Regions from separate parts of the Leisingera sp. ANG-DT genome, predicted to be linked through region 3. Evidence: riboswitches for the same ligand, from Rfam matches in the RefSeq annotation. Region 3 holds a riboswitch; each other region holds the start of a gene.
The links. Region 3 has a riboswitch for cobalamin ahead of RA21_RS16755 (TonB-dependent receptor plug domain-containing protein). Riboswitches for the same ligand answer to the same signal wherever they lie in the genome.
Positions count from the first base shown of each region.

Region 1: it holds a riboswitch for cobalamin, as region 3 does, so the genes downstream of both, RA21_RS15615 (ABC transporter substrate-binding protein) here and RA21_RS16755 (TonB-dependent receptor plug domain-containing protein) in region 3, are expected to answer to the same signal.
Region 2: it holds a riboswitch for cobalamin, as region 3 does, so the genes downstream of both, RA21_RS13470 (aromatic ring-hydroxylating oxygenase subunit alpha) here and RA21_RS16755 (TonB-dependent receptor plug domain-containing protein) in region 3, are expected to answer to the same signal.
Region 4: it holds a riboswitch for cobalamin, as region 3 does, so the genes downstream of both, RA21_RS14440 (DUF1636 family protein) here and RA21_RS16755 (TonB-dependent receptor plug domain-containing protein) in region 3, are expected to answer to the same signal.

Region 1 is NZ_JWLE01000020.1:88,443-91,817, reverse strand. Features, by position in the region: gene RA21_RS15620 (chemotaxis protein CheW) at 1-814, shown strand, start outside; cobalamin riboswitch at 953-1,145, shown strand; gene RA21_RS15615 (ABC transporter substrate-binding protein) at 1,285-2,295, shown strand; gene RA21_RS15610 (FecCD family ABC transporter permease) at 2,292-3,341, shown strand; gene RA21_RS15605 (ABC transporter ATP-binding protein) at 3,338-3,375, shown strand, end outside.
Region 2 is NZ_JWLE01000011.1:326,476-329,850, forward strand. Features, by position in the region: gene RA21_RS13465 (hybrid-cluster NAD(P)-dependent oxidoreductase) at 1-630, opposite strand, end outside; gene RA21_RS13470 (aromatic ring-hydroxylating oxygenase subunit alpha) at 635-1,870, opposite strand; cobalamin riboswitch at 1,978-2,176, opposite strand; gene RA21_RS13475 (dihydrofolate reductase family protein) at 2,448-2,984, shown strand; gene RA21_RS13480 (TetR/AcrR family transcriptional regulator) at 2,988-3,375, shown strand, end outside.
Region 3 is NZ_JWLE01000022.1:41,525-44,899, forward strand. Features, by position in the region: gene RA21_RS16750 (DUF4198 domain-containing protein) at 1-450, opposite strand, end outside; cobalamin riboswitch at 594-808, opposite strand; cobalamin riboswitch at 1,087-1,295, shown strand; gene RA21_RS16755 (TonB-dependent receptor plug domain-containing protein) at 1,456-3,339, shown strand; gene RA21_RS16760 (ABC transporter substrate-binding protein) at 3,343-3,375, shown strand, end outside.
Region 4 is NZ_JWLE01000013.1:144,663-148,037, reverse strand. Features, by position in the region: partial or broken gene RA21_RS14450 (cobaltochelatase subunit CobN) at 1-444, opposite strand, end outside; gene cobW (cobalamin biosynthesis protein CobW) at 636-1,670, opposite strand; gene RA21_RS14440 (DUF1636 family protein) at 1,673-2,083, opposite strand; cobalamin riboswitch at 2,181-2,389, opposite strand; gene cobO (cob(I)yrinic acid a,c-diamide adenosyltransferase) at 2,441-3,076, shown strand; gene glpD (glycerol-3-phosphate dehydrogenase) at 3,163-3,375, opposite strand, start outside.

The DNA of each region.
Region 1 (3,375 bases), on a different contig from region 3:
TTTCCGCGGATTCATGGGAGATAGTGCAAAATTTGTGCTTGGGGCCACGATCCCCAAGGAGCGCAGAATGCTGATCATCGACACCGCAGAAGGGCCGGTCGGGCTCATGGTCTTTTCCATCGACAGCATCCTGCCCTATTTCGAGGATGAAGTTTTGCCCTTTGCCAAGCTGGCCCTGCCGCGCGGTGATCTTGTGAACGGGTGTCTGCTGGATAAGAACAACCAGATTGTCATGATGCTTGATCCGGCAAAGCTATTGCAGGAGCCAAGTTTTGTGGCTGCGGCCAAAGCCTGCCAGGAGATTTTTCCACCCGAGAAAACGGAAGAAGAGGCCGCTGAACTGGAGGCCCGCGCGGCAAGGCGCACATTTATCAAGTTCACTTTCGAAAAACGGTTCGCGCTCGACACCTCCGAAGTCAGCGAGGTGATCAACCGCCCAATTGACCTGCTCGAACCGCCGTTTTCACTGAGCTTCGTCGAAGGCATCCTGAATTTGCGGGGAGAGCTTATCACCCTGTTCAATCCACGGGTGCTGTATGGGCTGCCGCCCGGGTCCGGCCGCGATCAGAAAGTGCTGATTTTCAAGCATGACGCGCAGAAGTTTGGAATCCTCGTGGACACCGTCGATGAAATAATCATCACGACGGAGAACCGCGTGGCTGAACTGAAGCCCTTGGACCAGCAGAATACCTCCAAGAGCATTGCTGAGGATGTATCCGGGTGCCTGCAGCACAAAACGCCAGACGGCAGGTTCGAGTCGATTTTGATCCTGGATACGAACGCATTGGTGGACCGTTGCTTCAAGGCGGCCTAGAGCGCTCTGCGCCTTCGGATTCTGCAATTAACTGCCGCGGGTCCTGGGTCGATGCCTGCACGGTGCGTGGAGTTGCATGACTAGACCCGAAGAATTCTGCTGACCGACGAAGTTTTTCTTGCCGCAAGAGAAGTGATGCGCTACCCGCGCTTTACCGGTCCCGTAAGGGCTAAGAGGGAATCCGCGGTGCCGCCTGGCGCCAAACGGAACTGCCCCCGCAACTGTAGGCGGCGAGTGCTGTCCCATCGTGTCACTGGGCCTGAAGGGTCCGGGAAGACGGGACAGACAGTGACCCGCCAGTCAGGAGACCTGCCGGTGAAAACCGAAACACACCGGACGGGGTTGTCCGGGGAGGTTGCCGGCTAGATGCGTCGCCCGTTCCTGGCGCCGCAAGAAGGGGAAACCCTCCGCCTTGCTGGTCAATGCCCTTCACCCGTTCTCCGGTCATTGACACATGGAGATCGAAGATCATGTTTCTGCGTTCCGGCCTCATGGGCCTTTCCTTCGTTGCGGCAGCTCAGGCCGCAGCAGCCAGCGAAAACTTTCCGCTGACTATTCAAAACTGCGGTGAAACCGTCACTTTCGAGGCACCGGTTGCGTCCTCCGTGACCGTTGGCCAAGCCGCAACAGAGGTACTTTATGCGCTGGGTCTGGGTGGCAAGGTGCTGGGCACCTCGGTCTGGTTCAACGATGTTCTGCCCGAGTACGCCGCACTGAACGACAAGGTTGAGCGCCTGGCCGACAATGACCCAAGCTTTGAAAGCGTTGTGGCCAAGCGCCCGGGCCTGGTGGCTGCCCAGTATGAGTGGCATATCGGCCCCGAAGGCATCGTCGCCAAGCGCGAGCAGTTTCATGATCTTGGTATCCCGACCTATGTGATGCCCGCGGACTGCGTCGGCAAGGACAACACCACCGGCGGCGACGGCACCCGGACCGAGATGTTCACCACCGACAGCCTCTATCAGGGCATTGAGGAATTGGCGGCGATCTTCGGCGAGGCAGAAAAAGGCGCTGAGCTGGTCGCCGACTACAAGGCTCGTGAGGCCGCGGCTGTGGCCAAGGCGCAAGAGGTTGCGCTGGACGACGCCTCCGCTGTGTTCTGGTTCTCCTCGCCCGAGATGGAAAGCGACCCGTTCGTGGCCGGCCAGAAGGGCGCACCGGGCTACATGATGCAGCAGCTGGGCCTGAAAAACGTCATTGAGACCGACGAGGAATGGCCGACCGTCGGCTGGGAGACCATCGCGAAAGCCAACCCGACGGTGATCGTGATTGCCCGTATGGACCGCCGCCGCTTTGCCGCTGATGACTACGAGAAGAAGCTGGAGTTCCTGCGCAATGACCCGGTCGCCAGCCAGATGGATGCGGTTAAAAACAACCGCATCGTGGTGATGGACGCCCAGGCGATGGATGCCACTATCCGTGCCATCCCGGCGCTGGAAGACCTGGCGGAAGAACTCAGCGCGATCGGCAACGGCGCATGAGTGCAGCCGCCGTACTGGCCTGGCAGGGCATCCGGGGCGCTTGCCTTGCCCTGCCGGTGCTGGCCGCGGCGGTTCTGGCAGGCGCAATGATCGGGGAAACCTCGCTTGCGCCTGACCTTGTCTTGTCCGTTTTGGCCAACAAGCTGGCCGGGGCGGGCCTGCCGGTGGACCCGGTGGATCAGGGCATCATCTGGAGCTACCGGCTGCCGCGGGCGCTGGTGGCTGCAGCCTGCGGGGCGGCGCTGGCGGTTGCGGGTGTAGTGCTGCAGGCCTTGCTGCGCAACGCGCTGGCGGACCCTTACATTCTGGGCATATCGGCCGGTGCCTCGACCGGGGCGGTGGCGGTCACCATTGCAGGTCTTGGCGGCGGCGCCCTGTCACTGTCCTTTGGTGCCTTTAACGGCGCACTGCTGGCGTTTGGCTTTGTCGCCATTCTGGCGCGGGCCGCCGGGGCAGGGGGCAACCGCGCCGCAGCTGCGCAGATCGTGCTGGCGGGCATTGCCGGCTCGCAGCTATTCAATGCGCTGACCGCTTTCATTATCGCCAAGTCCGCCAATGCGGATCAGGCCCGCGGCATCATGTTCTGGCTGATGGGCAACCTCAGCGGCGTGCGCTGGCCGGATGTGTGGCTGGCGGTGCCGCTGGCGCTGGCGGGCTGGATGATCTGCCGCTTTCATGCCCGTGCTCTGGACGCCTTCACCTTTGGCAGCGATTCCGCCGCTTCGCTTGGCATCCCGGTCCGGCGGGTGCAGGTGGTTCTGATCTTCGCCACCGCGCTGATGACCGCGGTGATGGTGTCGATCGTCGGCTCCATCGGCTTTGTCGGCCTGGTGATCCCGCATGCGGCACGGTTCCTGGTAGGCCCCGGCCACCGCAGGCTGATGCCAGCAGCGGCGCTGACTGGCGCCGTGTTCCTGATCGCCGCCGATATCGTCTCCCGCATCATCATCCCCGGCCAGGTGCTTCCCATCGGGGTGGTCACCGCCCTGATCGGGGCGCCGTCCTTTGCGGTGATTCTGGTGCGCGGGCAAAGGACTGCGAGATGAGGATCGAAGCCCGCAACCTGTCTTTCTCAGTGCG
Region 2 (3,375 bases), on a different contig from region 3:
CAGCATGATCTGGTTCAGCTGCCCGCGGTAGCCGGTCCAGACCTGATAGGGGTCGTCCTCCTCCACAACGAAGTGCAGCTTGATGCCCGGCACCCGCGCCGCCATGCCCTCAAGCTGGCGCCGGGCGATGATCTCGCTGGGGCGCTTGGCGCAGTTGATGAAACAGACGTCCGGCGATTGGCCGCGGTCGAACAGGTACTGGGTCATCGACAGGCTGGGTGTGATCCCGGAGCCTGCGGAGATGAACAGGAACTTGCCGTTCGGGCGCTTGGGCAGGGTGAACACGCCCGCCGGGCCGGAGGCCTTGAGGAACATGCCCGGTTTCAGGCTGTCCAGCATCCAGCGGGTGCCGATGCTGTCTCCTTGCGCCTTCACCGTCACTGAGATCGACAAGGGCCGCGACGGCGAGGAGCTGATCGTATAGGTCCGCCAGACTGTCTCCCCCGGCACCGGCAGCTCCAGGGTCAGGAACTGGCCCGGCTGGTATTTGAACCACGCGCCCGAAGGCGCGCGGAAGCTGAAGGTGGCGGTGTTCGGCGCTTCCGGCACGACAGAGACGCATTCCAGCATCTCGTCGTCCTTCCACGCCAGGGTTTCGTCCAGCGTCTCGAAGTTGGCCTGCAGTCCCATACGCTTACTCCGCCGCGATCAGGTGGCGGCCGGTCAGCGCGCGGGTCAGATGGTCGGCGTACCAGTTGGAGAACTGGATGACGCCGCTCTCCTGCACTTCCGAATAGGGACCGGGCTCATAAGCGGGCGAGTTGATGCCGCGCTGGTTGTCCTCTACCACGATGCGGTCCTCGTCGTTGGTGGCGACCCAGACCTCGGTCAGCCGCTTCAGGTCATAGTCCTGACCTTCCACCGCGTCCTTGTGCACCAGCCACTTGGTGGTGACTTCTGTCTCGGTCGGGCTGATCGGGGTCACCCGGAACACGATGGAATGATCTGGCAGGAAGTGGTTCCAGGTGGTCGGGTAGTGGAACTTCAAGAGCGTGCCGGCATCGGCAAAGGGCACCCGGCCGAGTTTCTTGGCCACTGCCGCCTTGCCGTCCATGGTATAGCTCTCGGCGCCCTCGTTCAGTGGCATCCGCGCCACCCGGTACTGGCCGCGCGCATCGATCTGGAACTGCGCCGGCACGCCCGCCGCTTCGATCCGGTCGAAATGCTTTTGCAGATGCGGCGGGGTCTCACCGCCCTCGACGCCGGTCACCGACGGATCTTCCGGGAAGGTCCGGCACAGTGACGGGTGGTTGCCGCCGCAGTGATAGCACTCGCGGTTGTTCTCCCAGACCAGCTTCCAGTTGCCGTTCTCGATGATCGAGCTTTCATAGGCGACCTTAGCGTTACCCAGGTCATGCGGCTCCAGATAGGGGCGCGCAACTGCGGCAAAAGCGTCGAAGTCCGGCGCCTCATCCGCCAGGCAGATGTAGATCAGGCCGGCCAGGTCACGGCAATGCACCGGCTTCAGCCCGTGCTTGGAGGCATCGAAGTCCGGCCCCATGTCGCGTGCCCACAACAGCGAGCCGTCCAGCTCGTAGGTCCACTGGTGGTAGGGGCAGACCAGCTTGGGCGAGTTGCCCTTCTTGGCCTTGCACACAACAGAACCGCGGTGGCGGCAGGCGTTGTGGAAGGCACACACCTCGCCATCGGTGCCGCGCACGATGATGACGTTGTAGGCGCCGACCTGATGGGTCACGAAGTTGCCCGCCTTCGGGATCTCGCAGGCGGGAATGGCAAACAGCCATTCGCGGTAGAAGATCTGGCGCATGTCCAGATCCAGCACGCCCGGGTCGGTGTAAAACGCCTGCTCCAGGGAATAGTTTTTCTGACGGGCGACCAGTTTGGCCAGAATTTCGCTGTCGTGAAGCATCTGCTTCTCTCCTTTGCCGCATCCCCGCGGCAGGTTGGCTTGGCTGCGGGCATGGATAGAGAGATTGCAGGCCACGCGCCTGCAACCGCCCCGCCGCCGCCCGCGGTTGACGTTTTCGGGGCAAGGCTGGTTTCCGGACTGTCCCGGGGCCATTCGGCGGCGGGGCCTGGCACCTTCCCGAAGCCGTTGCTTCAGTGGTTATTGCCATGCCTTGCCCGGGGTCACCGTTGCGGGGGCAGTGCCGGAATTTCACCAGCTTCCCAATTCTCCGCCCCTAGGGGCGGCACCTTGCTGAAGCGGAAAATGCCCGAATCCCGCGCCGCCGGCGGAGACAAATCCGACCCGCCAAAACCGGAAAAAGACATGCATGTTTGCCGCTTTCGGCGGGACAGGGATGTCCAGAATCTCAAACCGGCATCCGCCGGTCCGTTTGCGGCAAGCGCTTATCTTTCATGCGGTTAGGCGCTGCCAGCCGCTGCAGATCGATTCGCACGCAGAGAATCTTACGCTGGCCCCTTGGAACACGAATTGCATTTAACTATATGACGTATAGTTAAATGCAATGCAGGAGAATCCGATGACCACCGGCCACGTCTTCATCGCCACCAGCCTCGACGGCTTCGTGGCCCGGCAGGACCATTCGCTGGACTGGCTGCTCAAACAGCCCGACGCCGAAGATGACGATGGCGGTTTTGCCGCCTTCATGGACAGTGTCGACGGGCTGGTCATGGGGACGGGCTCATTCCGCACCGTGCTGGGGTTCGGCCAATGGCCCTACACCGAACCGGTTGTGGTCCTCAGCAACAGCCTGAGTGAACAGGACATTCCCGAAGAGCTGAAGGACAAGGTGCGCCTCAGCACCGCCGCGCCCGCAGACCTTATGCAGGAACTGCAAGAGGAGGGCTGGACCCGCGCCTATGTCGACGGCGGCCGGATGGTGCAGTCCTTCCTGCGCCAGGGGCTGATCGCCGATCTGACCATCACAACGGTTCCGATCCTGATCGGCAGCGGCATCCCGCTGTTCGGCAGCCTGGACCAGGACATAGACCTCCAGGTGGCAAGCTCCCGCATCCTGCCCACCGGCATGGTCCAGACCACGTTCCAGGTGGCCTGACCAATGCCCCCGCGCATGGGTCGCCCGCCCAGAGGAAGCCGCACCCTCAGCAAGGATGATGTGCTGCAGAAAGCCTTGGAGCTGCTTGACGAAGGTGGCAGCAAGGCCCTCACGTTCAAGGCACTGGCTGCGGCGCTTGGCGTCACCCCTATGGCCGTTGCCCATCACGCCGGAACCAGGGACGAGATGATCGCATCCCTCGTCGCCATTGCGTTTGAAGGTGCGGATGCACCGTCAGAAGCGGCAACGCCCAAATTGCGGCTGCGTGACCTGATGACCCGCTATTGCACCCAGGTGACCCGGCACCCGGAACTTGCGAAATGCATCCTGGAGGACCCGTCCCTGATCGGTCCTGCCCTGACCGGGCTGACCCGGCTGATCGAGGCGGAAA
Region 3 (3,375 bases):
CAGGATCTCGGTCGCCAGGCCAGCCGGCTGGTCCCAGTCTGTGGGCAGCGTGTTGCGGTTCAGCACGACCTTGGAGATCTGCTGGATATAGATGTCTTCACTTTCCTCGTAGTAAGGCGAAGGGACCGTCACCACGACATAGTCGCCGGACCGCTTGACCGGGACCGAGGCCTTGTAAGCCGAAGCTTCGTTTTCAGCCCCTTTGAAGGTGGCGGGTTCCAGGCGGTCCGACAGGTCGGTCTTTTCACCTTTGTGGATCATGAAAAACTCTTCCGGCTTGCCCATGTCCATCGCATGGCCGTTGGCCATCGGGTGCCAGAACACCAGGCCCATCGGCACGTCGCCGGGCTTTTCGATCAGCGCTTGTTCAGTGTAGTTCAGCTGGAAATGCGCCGAAGCGGTAACCGGCAGGGAAACGGCCAGAGCAGCGGCCAGGTAGTTCAGTTTCATTTCGTCCTCATTCGACGATACAGGCGCACCTGCAATCAGGAATGAACAACGGGGAGTAGCGGCACGGAAACGCCTGAACGGCACACGCGCCAGACGCGCACCCCGGCGTCCGGTGGAAAAGGGCAGTAACCCCGCAAGCGGAGCCTCAGTCCCCGTGTCCGGCAGGTCTCCTGACTCGCGGGTCCTGGCTCGGCTGGCCTTCCCGGGGATGTTCCCAGTGGCGTATTCAGCGTCACTCACCGCTCACAGTTGCGGGGGCAGTCACGGATTTGGTCCCTTTTGGGTACGCCGCACCGTGTTCCCTATTTCTTCCGCTGCGCATTGAAACACTCGCGGAACCGGTCACCTTGGCTGAATGGCAAACCGGAATTTCTGAGTCAAGAGAATCATGTTCTGTTCACTTGGCCGTCCGGTGCCGATGGTTTTTCTCCTGCAGTGCTGCAGGGATCAATAGGCAGGCATGTTCCTATCAGAGGAACGGGGAAACACCGCTGCCTTTCGAAGTTTTTTGTATGCGTAATCAATCATCGTCACTTGAAAAATTGGAAAGGCAAATTCGGCGATATGGATGCCAGCCCAAGGCCATTTCTACTCAGGTTGCGAATTCTCCCGCTTGACAGAATAAGTTCAGTTTGCCTAAGTCCCGACCATTCTGGTCCGGCTGGGAGACCACCCGGTTAAAAGGGAACACGGTGAGGTGTAGCCAACAGGCGCCGAATCCGTGACTGCCCCCGCAACTGTGAGCGGAGAGCAATGCTGCGGTATGCCACTGCCCCAAGGGGCGGGAAGGCGCAGCAAAGCCTCGACCCGCAAGTCAGGAGACCTGCCAGGATGATCACCCTATCGCGGTGCGGGGCGCGCCGAAGATAACGGACCTTCCGTAGTGGTGGCAGTTTTCACCGTCTGCGGGGGCATTGCCTTCCAAAGACCAAAATTATGAACATGCTGCCAGGTATGGGCAGCCGCTTGGCCTGTGCTTGCTGCGTGGGCCGGGAGGAATGGAATATGCGCAAGGCAAGCCTGTCCCTGGCCGCCGCCCTGGCCGCCGCCCCTGTAATCGCAACCGCTCAGGATGAAGAAGTCACCGATCTGGGGGAGATCATCGTCTCCGGCGGCTTCACGCCGGTCGAGGCCCAAAAATACGGCCGCTCAGTCTCAGTCCTGACCAGCGAAGAAATCGAAGATCGCGGTATCACCACCGTCCGGGACGCGCTGCGTTCGGTCCCCGGCCTGATGGTGAACGGCTCCGGCGACAGTTTTACCCAGGTCCGCATCCGCGGTGCCGAAGCCAATCACACGCTGATCCTGATCGACGGCGTCGAAGCCTCGGGCGGTGACAGCGAGTACATTCTGTCCGGCCTGGACACTGCCAATATCGAGCGGATCGAAGTCCTGCGCGGCCCGCAGTCGGTGTTCTACGGCTCCAACGCCTCCGCCGGTGTGATCAACATCATCACCAAGTCCGGCGGCATCGGCACGGAATACGGCGGCAGCGCGGAAGCGGGGTCCGACGGCTACCGGGCCTCGGCCCGAGTTTCGTCGCGGACCGAGCGCGGCGGTATCGCCTTCAGCTTCGCCCATGACAATGACGACGGCTATGACACCTCGGGCGATGGCGGTGAAGAAGACGGCATCCGCCGCAATACACTGCAATTGAAAGGCGACTACCTGGTCACCGACCGGCTGAAACTTGGCTTCAACTTCCGCACGTCGGATGAACGCTATGACAGCGACCGCACCTCCTTCACCGCAACGGATGCGGCTAGCTATGTCGTGGATGATCCGACGCAATTCAGTGACCGGGATGAGCAACTGGCGCAAGTCTATGCTGAACTGGACACATTGGGCGGCCGCCTGAAACACCGCCTGTCAATCGAACGCACTGACTTTGACCGGTCCTTCAATGGCGGCACCCCGACCGAGACCAAAACGGAAGCAGCAAAGTACCTGCTGAGCTTCGGCCTGGACGGGCAGTTAGCGGATCAAGCAGACCACCTTCTTAACGCGATGCTGGAATGGGAAAAGGACTCCAGCAGTTCCAACCCGGCCTTTGCGCGCGAAACCAATTCGATTGCCCTGGAATACCGCGGCAGCTTTGCCAACGGCCTGGACCTGCAGCTCGGGGTGCGCCACGACAACAACAGCGTATTCGAAGACGCCACCAGCTGGACCGCCAGTGCTTCTTACACTTTAGCAGACAGCGGTGTGCGCCTGCACAGCTCGGCTGGAACCGGTGTTGTGAACCCCTCTTACTTTGAGCTGTTTGCCAACAGCACATTCGGCTCCACCACCTATCTCGGCAATCCGAACTTGCAGCCGGAGGAAAATCGCAGCTTCGATTTCGGAATTGAGGTGCCGTTCCTTCAAGGGCGCGGCCTGGTTGATGTGACCTATTTCGACGAGACGCTGACAGGCGAGATCGAGAGCTACATGGTGAACGCAACCACGTTCTCCTACCGCAACCAAGCCGGTGACAGTGATCGCAAGGGTGTTGAGCTGGCAGCAAGCCTGGAAGCCAGCGAATACCTCGATCTGCGTCTGTCCTACACCTATCTGGACGCCACCAACCCCGATGGCTCGGTCGAGATCCGCCGCCCGGAGCACGAGCTTCTGCTGAGTGCCACACTGGATACTTTCAATGGCCGCGGCTCTGTCACCGCGGACATCCGGCATGTGGCAGGCAATTGGGACAGCCAGTTCTTTGGCTCGTTTGCCACCGCTGAGCTGCCGGATTACACAACCTTTGATGTGGCTGCTCAGTATGAGCTGACGGATAACGTGGTGCTGACTGGGCGCGTCACCAACCTGTTCGACGAGGACTACGCCGACGTCTGGGGCTACGCCAAGCGCGGCCGCGCCGCCTATATCGGCGTGCGGGCCTCGTTCTGACCCATGCGCAGGCTCCCCGGCATAGCCCTGGCCCTT
Region 4 (3,375 bases), on a different contig from region 3:
GACGGCGCCGCCGGCGTCGCACAGGGATTGCAGGCGGCGCAGGGTGGAGACTGGCAGGGTGGACAGCTCATCCAGCCGCGCATCCTCGCGGCCGTCTGCTGGCAGGATGGCCAGCGCGAAGCCCTTGCGCCGGGCAAGGTCCTGCAGGGTGGCGAGACCGTAGGACCAGTAGCTTTCGCCGCCAATCAGGCGGACAAGGACGCCCTTGGCGCCCTCCAGTGTCTGTTCCGCGTAAACGTCGACCGACAGCGGGTGCTTGAGCGCCACAAGGTTGGCGAGGCGCAAGCTGGGCAGCTTGCCGTCCGCACGGTGCCAGCCCGCCGCAAAGGCGCCGAGGTCGCTGTCGGAGAAGGACAGCACCACAAGGTCCGCGGGCGTCTGCCCGAGGTCCTGCGGGGTGTCGGTCTCGTCAAGGCCGTGGCTTTCGCGGAAGACGACGTGCATGGGTCAGGCTCCTTGCCTGAAGGGGCGTATGGAAACGGGGAGGGCAGCGCCCGGCCCGGCGGGGAAGGAAGCGAAGCGCCCGCCCCGTTTTGCCGAAGGCAAACCTTCGGTTTGACGGGGGCGGGACGGGCGCTGCCCGGCCTTCGGCCAGGCGGTGCCGTCAAAAAATTGACGCTTCGCTACCATTGGCTTCAGGCTCCCAGCTCGGCGCGGATGGCCTGTTCGTCGATGTCGTCATGCTCGGCGATGACCACCAGGGCGGTCTTGCGCGGCTGCGCGCCCCAGGGCTGGTCATACTGGGCGCGCAGGCGCTCGCCCACGGCCTGAACCAGCATCCGCATCGGTTTCCCCTCCACCGCGACATAGCCTTTGACGCGCAGGATATTGCGCTCGCGGGCGAGTTTCACGATGGCATTCTGCAGCGCTTCCGGGTCGGAGACTTCGCCCATTTCGACAACGATGCTTTCAAAATCGTCATGCTCGTGGTCGTGGTGGCCGTCGTGGTGGCTGGGGCGGGCCTCCAGATCGTCCTCGGCAGCGGCATTCAGGCCCAGGATGATGCGCGGGTCGATGACGCCTTCGCTCATCGGCAGGATCGGCAGCTTGCGCGGCGCTTCGGCCTCGATCACCGCGCGGGCCTTCTCGACGCCTGCGTCGCCGGCCAGGTCGGCCTTGGACAGAAGCACGATGTCGGCGCAGGAGATCTGGTCCTCGAACACCTCAGACAGCGGGGTTTCGTGGTCGATGCTGTCGTCCGCCTCGCGCTGGGCCTGCACGGCGTCCAGGTCAGGGGCGAACTGGCCCTTTGCAACGGCCTCGGCATCGGCCAGCGCAATCACGCCGTCCACGGTGATACGGGAGCGGATGGCGGGCCAGTCGAAGGCCTTGAGCAGCGGCTTGGGCAGCGCCAGACCGGAGGTCTCGATCACGATGTGATCGGGCTTTTCCGGCAGGTCCATCAGTTGTTCGATGGTGGGGATGAAGTCATCCGCCACGGTGCAGCAGATGCAGCCGTTGGCCAGCTCCATGATGTTCTCCGCCGGGCAATTTTCATCGGCGCAGGATTTCAGGATGTCGCCGTCCACACCGGCGGTGCCGAATTCATTGACCACAACCGCCAGGCGCTTGCCCTGCGGGTTCTGCATCAGGTGGCGGATCAGCGTGGTCTTGCCCGCACCGAGGAAGCCGGTGATGACGGTGACGGGGATCTTGTTGAGGTCGCTCATGATTACTCCTCGGAGAAGAACTTGGCCGGCGGGATGCGGGCAACAGATTGCTTGCGGAAGGTCTGCGGGCGCTCGCGCCAGGGCACGACGCCGTCGGCGGTAGCGGCGTAAGCCGCGGCGCCTTCCAGAATTTCAGGGACATGCTGGTCCGGGTCGAGGTCGCCGTAGACATAGGTCCAGCGTTCTTCGCCGCCGACCAAGGCCACGGCGCAGCCGCGCTTGCAGGAGGACAGGCATTCGACGCCGCGCAGGCGAACGCCTTCGGGCATTCCGGCTTCTTCCAGGGCTGTGTGAAGGATGGCGCCGGGGCGGGCGGCCTCCGGGTCGGCGCCCTCGCGGCGGCAGGTGAGGCAAACGGTCAGCGTGACCGGTCCCTGGGTGCTGGCAGTCTTGCCTGCCATATCGTCAGCCATCAGCGCGTCTCCTGTCGCGGCAGGGCGTGCGGGATGGCCAGAAAGGAACTGTGTCGTGCCAGTCCCTCACCCGGTCGCAGAACACCCCGTCTGCCCGTTGATCTCTCTCTCGCTGGCAGGTCTCCCGGCTTGCGGATGCCAAGGCGCTCAGGCCTTGCCGGCCATCCTGCCTTCCCGGGACGTATTCCCAGTGGCATGGCGGCCTCATCCGGTCACGGTCGCGGGGGCGGCTGTGCTTGAGCTCTTGCGAGCCTTCACATTCCCTCTTCGCCTGTTTTCACAGGAACCAGCTGAACCCCCTTGCGCTATGGCGGGCTTCTTTGTCAAGACATGGGGTCAAACAGCTGGAGAGCCCCCATGAGCGAAAAGTCCGAAACCGGCATTTCAGAAGAAGAAGCCGCCCGTCACGCGTCCAAAATGGCCAAGAAGAAGGCGGCGCGCGACCGGATGATGAAGACCAAGGAGGGCGAGAAGGGCCTGATCATCGTTCACACCGGGCCGGGCAAGGGCAAATCTTCCTCGGGCTTCGGCATGATCATGCGCTGCATTGCGCATGGGATGCCGTCCGCCGTGGTGCAGTTCATCAAGGGGGCCTGGCAGACCGGCGAGCGGACCCTGATCGAGGAGAACTTCAGCGATCTCTGCCAGTTCTATGCGATGGGCGAGGGCTTTACCTGGGAAACCCAGGACAAGGCGCGCGACATTGCCGCCGCGCAGAAGGGCTGGGAGAAGGCCAAGGAGATGATCCTGGACGAGCGCATTACCATGGTGCTGCTGGATGAGATCAACATCGCGCTGCGCTATGAGTACCTGGATCTGGAGGAGGTGCTGGAGTTCCTGGTCGAGCAGAAGCCGCCGATGACCCATGTGGTGCTGACCGGCAGGAACGCCAAGGAGGAGCTGATCGAGATCGCCGATCTGGTGACCGAGATGGGCCAGATCAAACACCCGTTCCGCGCCGGCGTGAAAGCGCAAAAGGGCGTGGAGTTTTAAGAAGCTCACAAAGGTCTTTCGCCTGGCCGAAGGCCGGGCAGCGCCCGTCCCGCCCCAGTGGGACGGGACGGGCGCTGCCCTTCGCGTTATGCTGCGAGCGTTTGTGCCTTGCCTTGAATATAGGCATCCACCGCGGCGCGCTGGGCTTCATCCAGCCGCAGTCCCAGCTTGGTGCGCCGCCACAGGTAGTCGTCTCCGGTCCGTACCCATTCGCGGGCAATTGCCCAGTCCAGTTCCCGCGCGGTGATCGTCGCCCCGAAGTCCTGCCCCATATCAGCCGCGGATTTGGCCTCGCCCAG